3 regions of the Virgibacillus salinus genome follow, and region 3 is predicted to be linked to each of the others. Evidence: riboswitches for the same ligand, from Rfam matches in the RefSeq annotation. Region 3 holds a riboswitch; each other region holds the start of a gene.
The links. A riboswitch is a leader RNA that binds a small molecule or an ion and turns the genes downstream of it on or off. The one in region 3 is predicted to bind S-adenosylmethionine.
Positions count from the first base shown of each region.

Region 1: another riboswitch for S-adenosylmethionine. It lies ahead of BLS02_RS12995 (methionine biosynthesis PLP-dependent protein); the one in region 3 lies ahead of metK (methionine adenosyltransferase).
Region 2: another riboswitch for S-adenosylmethionine. It lies ahead of BLS02_RS01630 (hypothetical protein); the one in region 3 lies ahead of metK (methionine adenosyltransferase).

Region 1 is NZ_FNKD01000003.1:196,546-198,819, reverse strand. It holds gene BLS02_RS13000 (helix-turn-helix domain-containing protein) at 1-679, opposite strand, end outside; SAM riboswitch class I at 880-985, shown strand; gene BLS02_RS12995 (methionine biosynthesis PLP-dependent protein) at 1,060-2,181, shown strand; gene BLS02_RS12990 (aminotransferase class I/II-fold pyridoxal phosphate-dependent enzyme) at 2,178-2,274, shown strand, end outside.
Region 2 is NZ_FNKD01000001.1:311,534-313,807, reverse strand. It holds gene BLS02_RS01635 (acetylglutamate kinase) at 213-788, shown strand; gene BLS02_RS01630 (hypothetical protein) at 905-1,132, opposite strand; SAM riboswitch class I at 1,198-1,299, opposite strand; gene BLS02_RS01625 (CBO0543 family protein) at 1,780-2,274, shown strand, end outside.
Region 3 is NZ_FNKD01000001.1:1,422,708-1,424,981, reverse strand. It holds gene metK (methionine adenosyltransferase) at 1-1,181, opposite strand, end outside; SAM riboswitch class I at 1,310-1,416, opposite strand; gene pckA (phosphoenolpyruvate carboxykinase (ATP)) at 1,634-2,274, shown strand, end outside.

The sequences.
Region 1 (2,274 bases), on a different contig from region 3:
TTGTGTTTCTCTTAATAATTATCGGGGCCTTCAACCTGGCGCGTAATGTTGAGTACGGGAGCAGTATATCCCTTGCCTGCATTTCCCAGGATACAGATGTAGCCATCAAGTAATACTTGCCAGGTTTGACACCTGTAAAACAAAAAGTACCCAATGAAGAAAGTAGCGTCCCATATAAAGGAAGGCCTTCTGGAATCGGTTTTGCAAATAAGCCGATAAGAATAACCCCTTCAAAAGAAGCATCCGCATGAACGGTCCCCTCGACCTTTGCATGTGTATTTGAAGTTAATAGTAAACTATCAGTCCAATCATTTAGCCCCTTTAACCTGCGTAATCGATAGTCTGCATGAACCGCTGAATTCCGAAATTCAGCCGGTGTTACGCCTATACGTTCAGTAAATCTAGTTGTAAAGGTTCCTAAGCTTTGTTGTCCAATCTCCATTCCTATATCACGAACACTTAAATTCGTATGTAACAATAAGTCTTTTGCTTTTTGCAAACGGAGGGAAGAAACATAATAATGTGGCGGAAGGCCAGTTTTTTGCTTAAATATACGGGAAAAATGATACGGGCTATAAGCTACATACTTAGCTAGATGAGAAAGGGGCAGGGGCTCTTGGATATTTTCACGAATGTACTCAATCACTGCATCAATTTCTACAGCATATTGGTCAGTCATTGTTTCTACACCTCCATGGTAAAGTATTCAATATTCTCTATAAAAATTCCTTCTCTATTTTCGAAAATAATTCCCATGATATTTTTCTAACAGAAAAACGGAAATGGCTGAATAAACCAAATAAATTGCAATTATCTATTGCATTATCCAATCATTTGTATTAAAGTAAGAAAAATCAAGTATTTAACAATTACATATATTTCTTATCAAGAGAGACGGAGGGATTGGCCCTGTGATGTCTCAGCAACCCGCCATAACTGGTCCGGTGCTAAATCCAAAAGGTAACAAGTTACCTGAAGATGAGAAGATTGTTTGCGCTATTAGGGACCTTCTTCTTATCTAGAGGGTCTCTAATTTTTTTCATGAAAAGGATGATTAATATGTCAGATAAAAGTATCCAAACCAACTTAGCACAACTAGGCAATAATAGTGATAAAACGACAGGTGCAGTCAATCCGCCTATCTATTTATCAACAGCATTCCAGCATGAAGGGATTGGCAAATCTACTGGATACGACTACACACGTACAAAAAATCCAACGCGAGCTATCTTGGAAGAAGGAATTGCAAAGCTGGAAATCGGTGATAGCGGCTATGCCTGCAGTTCCGGAATGGCAGCCATCCAGTTAGTTCTTTCCATTTTCCGTTCAGGTGATGAAATCATTGTTCCAGAAGACATTTATGGTGGTACATACCGTTTACTTCAGCATTACGATGATGTCTATGATATAAAGACAACCTATTCGGAGTTTAAAGATGTTGCCGTGACTGAGAAATTAATCACACCAAAAACGAGAGCATTATTCATTGAAACCCCAACAAACCCGTTAATGCAGGAAATAGATATTAAGGAATATGCAGCACTTGCTGATAGACATGACCTGTTACTCATAGTTGACAACACATTCCTGACTCCTTATTTCCAGCAGCCGCTTGAACTTGGCGCTGATATCGTAGTTCATAGTGCAACTAAATTTATTGGCGGACACAATGATGTTCTCGCAGGCTTAGTCGTTGCGAAAGGAGAGGCAATCTGCGACAAATTGGCTACTATCCATAATGCTTCAGGTGCTGTTTTGTCCCCTTTTGATTCATGGCTGATTATTAGAGGCCTCAAGACACTTGCACTAAGGATGAAGCAGCACGATGAAAACACACGGAAAATAGCGGAATACTTAGCAAATGAACAAGGAGTTACTGACGTACTGTATCCGGGGAAAGGTGGAATGCTTTCGTTCCGCCTTCAGAAGGCAGATTGGGTTGAGCCCTTTTTAGAACGCCTTAAATTGATTACTTTTGCAGAAAGCCTTGGCGGGGTTGAAAGTTTTATTACGTATCCTGCAACACAGACCCACGCAGAGATACCGGAAGAAGAACGAGCACTCCGAGGAATCGATAACCGGTTATTACGGTTTTCTATTGGCATTGAACAAGCTGAAGATCTAATTACAGATTTGAAGAACGTATTTTCATCATTGAAAAAGGGGGAAGACAAGGAATGAGTAATAACAAGGATCAATTGGAAACAGAACTAATTCATGCTCCATCAAATTTGGACGTTGAACAGAGAACAGGTGCCGTAAATGTGCCGATTT
Region 2 (2,274 bases), 1.1 Mb from region 3:
CCCATTCCTCTGTCTGTGAATAGGCTGTTACGATATTCAAAACAGAGGAGTGAAGAACCAACATGAATAGAGAATTTTATTATACTATCCAGCCAGGAGATAATCTCGGGCTACTGGCTGAACGATTCCACACACCAGCAGAACAAATTTTCAAAAATAACCCCGGAGTGGACCCATACAATCTTCAGGTGGGTCAACGCCTGCTTATTCCAATGAGACAATCCGCTTTCAGGCAGGATGATTGTATCAGTCAAGCAGAATTCGAATTTAGAAGTGATAATCGCAGACTTTGGGAAGAGCATGTTGCATGGACCAGAATGACTATTATCAGCTTGACGTTTAATCTGCCAGATGTGGAATTTGTTATCGCACGACTTTTACAAAATGCTACGGATATGGGAAATGCAATCAGACCCTGCTATGGTGACCGCCTAGCTGATATATACGCTAATTTGGTAAAAGAACATCTCTTATTTGCCGCGGATCTTGTTAAAGCAGCAGTAGCAGGTGATCAGCAGGCTGCAATGGCTGCTGAGCAAAAGTGGTACACTAATGCAGATGAGATTGCCAGGTTCTGGAGCAGTGTAAATCCTTATTTGTCCGAGAAAGGTGTTAGAGATATGTTCTATCAGCACTTAGATTTAACAAAACAGGAAGCAATATTTATGATAAATATGGATTACCAGAAAGATATTCAAATATATGATGAAATTGAGGAACAAGCTTTAGCGATGTCAGATGCCATATCAATTGCAATAGTAAAACAATTTCCTGAGCTATTTGCGTAAATTAACTTGAGTAGGAGGCATATGCCCCTACTCAGCTTGTTACTATTACTGCGGGAATCTTTAAATATGCAGCCTTACAGGACAGTAAGAGTTAACCTACTACTAAAAGACATTTACTAACGATTCCAGTCAGTTTTCTGAGATTCTCTCTTCCTTTCTATGCTCTCGACATTATACTCCATCAAAGGCTTAACAAATTTCTCATAACGTTCCTTCTTGAATCTCTCTAACTCCTCGGCTGTCATGTCCTTTATCACCTCTGACACATGTTGCCCTGGAAGTTCATCAAACTCCTCCTTCGTCAGCCATGTCACGTTCCCATTTTCGATAATGAAATGTTTCATATTAATTCCTCCTTTACATATTAAAAACCCCTTCATGCGTTGGATGCATAAAGGGGTTTTCTACCGATTTATCACTCAAAGCATGGGCTTTGCTGGTGGGAGCACCTTACATTTGCAGGTTGCTGTGACGTCGTTGAGCCAGTTCTCTCGATCACTCTTGATAGCTATTCAATTACATTAAGTATATATGAATTTTTATGGTATATCAATGAATTACCGCCACCACATTAATTCATCACTGTTGGTTACACTAATATAAAGGCTTTTTTAAGTTTGTTGCCTTATCAAATTAATGAAATCATAACGTAGTTGATATAAACTGCGACATAGTGAAAATTTTCTTTTGCACCACTCCGGTACCAATGCAACATCTGCTCAAGCTAGCACTTTCGCAGTCTTACTAGCCATGGGCTCACTCTATAAGGTTATGAGAACCCGAACCTGTTCAAATTGCGTGAAACGTGTCTTCATCAGGGCTATGAGACCCGGTTGAGTATTTTTCCAAAGTAATTCGCAGTTTATATCAACTGTGATGGTTAAAGAGCAACATAACTTGCGAAAAGAACAAATACTAAAAAAGGATTGCGGTGACTTTAATGGTGTGGTTAATTATTCAAAATCTTATCCCACTCAACGAGTTAATCCTATTGAATTCCATTTCACTGCCCCAATTAATTGAAGCCCACAGAGAATTCAGCGACACATTTAAAGCATACTGGCATCAGAATGTATTTCTAACACCTAGATGGTGGTTCTTGATTATGCTTAGCATACTGCCGGCCATTATCTGGTGGATATTAGTTAATAAGAAGAGAATTATTGAAATTACAGCATTCGGATTATTCTATGGTGTTGCAGCAATTATTCTTGATTCAATCGGAAGCAACGCCTTAGCCTGGACCTATCCTTATATCCTTTCACCGTATTTACGTCCGCAATTATATCCTTATGATGTTGGTGTTGTGATCATATCCTTTATGTTTTGTTATCAGCTGTGGAGTAACAGTTTTAAAAAGTTCTTCTTATTTTCAGGACTGCTGGCTGCTTTTTTAGCTTTTGTTGCTGAGCCGATTATGGTATGGTTAGGTTTTTACAAAGCAATATACTGGAAACACATTTATTCATTCCCCATTTACTGGCTT
Region 3 (2,274 bases):
TGCAATTCTTCTACTTTATCTGTTTTTTCCCAAGGGAAAAGGATGTCTGTTCTGCCAAAATGCCCGTATGCTGCAGTATTTCTAAATATTGGTCTCTGTAAGTCAAGCATTCGAATAATACCGGCTGGACGCAAATCAAATAATTTGCGAACCGCTGTAACCAAAGCTTCTTCACTCACCACACCAGTACCAAAAGTATCGATTGCAATGGAAACAGGTTCAGCAACTCCGATTGCGTATGCTACTTGAACTTCACACGTTTTAGCAAGATCCGCAGCTACAATGTTTTTGGCTACATAACGAGCTGCATATGCACCGGAACGATCTACCTTCGTGGAGTCCTTTCCACTGAAAGCTCCTCCGCCATGGCGCGCATAGCCGCCATATGTGTCAACAATTATTTTACGACCTGTCAAGCCTGCATCCCCTTGTGGGCCTCCAATAACAAAGCGACCTGTCGGGTTAATAAAATACTTTGTTGATTCATCCAGTAGATTCGCTGGTACAACGGGGCGAATTACATGTTCGATCAAATCTTTCTCTATTTGATCTGAAGCTATATCCTGGTGATGCTGCGTTGAAATAACAATAGTATCCACTTTTACGGGATTATCATGTTCATCATACTCAACAGTCACCTGTGTTTTGCCATCGGGACGCAGGTAATCCAATATATTCTCTTTACGCGCATCTGCTAATCTCTTTGCTAATTTATGTGCCAGCGAGATTGCTAAAGGCATTAATTCCTCTGTTTCATTACAGGCAAAGCCAAACATAAGCCCTTGGTCACCTGCTCCAATTGAAGCGATTTCCTCATCACTCATTTTACCTTGACGCGATTCTAAAGCATTGTCCACTCCACCAGCAATATCCGCAGATTGCTCATCGATTGCAGTAAGTACTGCACATGTATCAGCATCAAAGCCAAATTTTGCCCGCGTATACCCAATATCTTTAATTGTTTGACGTACAATAGCAGGAATATCTACGTATGTAGAAGTAGTAATTTCTCCTGACACTAAGACTAATCCTGTTGTCACAGTTGTTTCACATGCGACCCTGGCATTAGAGTCACTTGATAATATTTCATCTAAGATTGCATCTGAAATCTGATCACAAATTTTATCTGGATGCCCTTCGGTTACAGATTCAGATGTGAATAATCGACGATTCGAAGCCATTTGGCTAAATCCTCCCTAAAATTATGGTACGGAACTCTAACTTTTCAGTATTTGTTCATCATTAAATTATGTTTTATAAAAACAAAAAACCCTTCCTGCATCATGAGGAAAGGAATTGTGGCCTTTCGCTCTTATTGTTCAAGGATATATCCTTGCACCAGATTAGCACCTTTTCACTAAAGTGACGGTTGCCGGGCTTCACAGGGTCTGTCCCTCCACCAACTCTGAATAAGAGAGTGTCCGTTCGACAATTATCGTATCGAAATAGCCTTGCGATGTCAACTATTTGCTAGTTATATACACGATTGCCACTAAAAATTCATATAAATAATCATGTTATTAGTATGGACTATTTTAATTAATGTGTTATACTAATAAACAGATTTAGATAATCAGATAATTGAACGTTATCGCCTTTCCATACAAATCCATCAAAAAGGTAGGTATTACAAATGAAAACGGTGGAACAATCACTATTTTTAAAAGATTTACTTTCGCACAATAATTTACAAAAAAACCTTGCTGTACCTAAGTTAGTTGAAAAAATTTTATCGCGTAAAGAAGGTACTCTAACCGCAACAGGAGCAGTTTGTGCAACTACTGGTCAATATACTGGCCGTTCTCCCAAAGACAAATTCATTGTACGTGACGATATTTGTGAAGAATTTATCGATTGGGGTCTGGTGAATCAAGCAATAGATGAAGAGTCATTCGAAAGACTTTATGAGAAAGTTATCACCTATTTAAAGAACAAGGAAGAGCTATTTCAATTTAAAGGATATGCTGGTGCTGATGAAAAATACCGCCTGCCTATTGAAGTTATAAACGAATATGCATGGCATAATTTATTCGCTCGCCAATTATTTATTACACCGACAGATGAGGAATTAAAGACCCATCAATCCGAATTCACTGTTGTGTCTGCTCCTACATACAAAGCAGATCCAGAGGTGGATGGGACAAATTCCGAAACGTTTATACTGATATCGTTTAAAAAACGAATTATTTTAATTGGTGGTACCGAGTATGCTGGGGAAATCAAGAAATCCATTTTCTCGATAATGAATTACCTATTACCACAACGTGACATTTT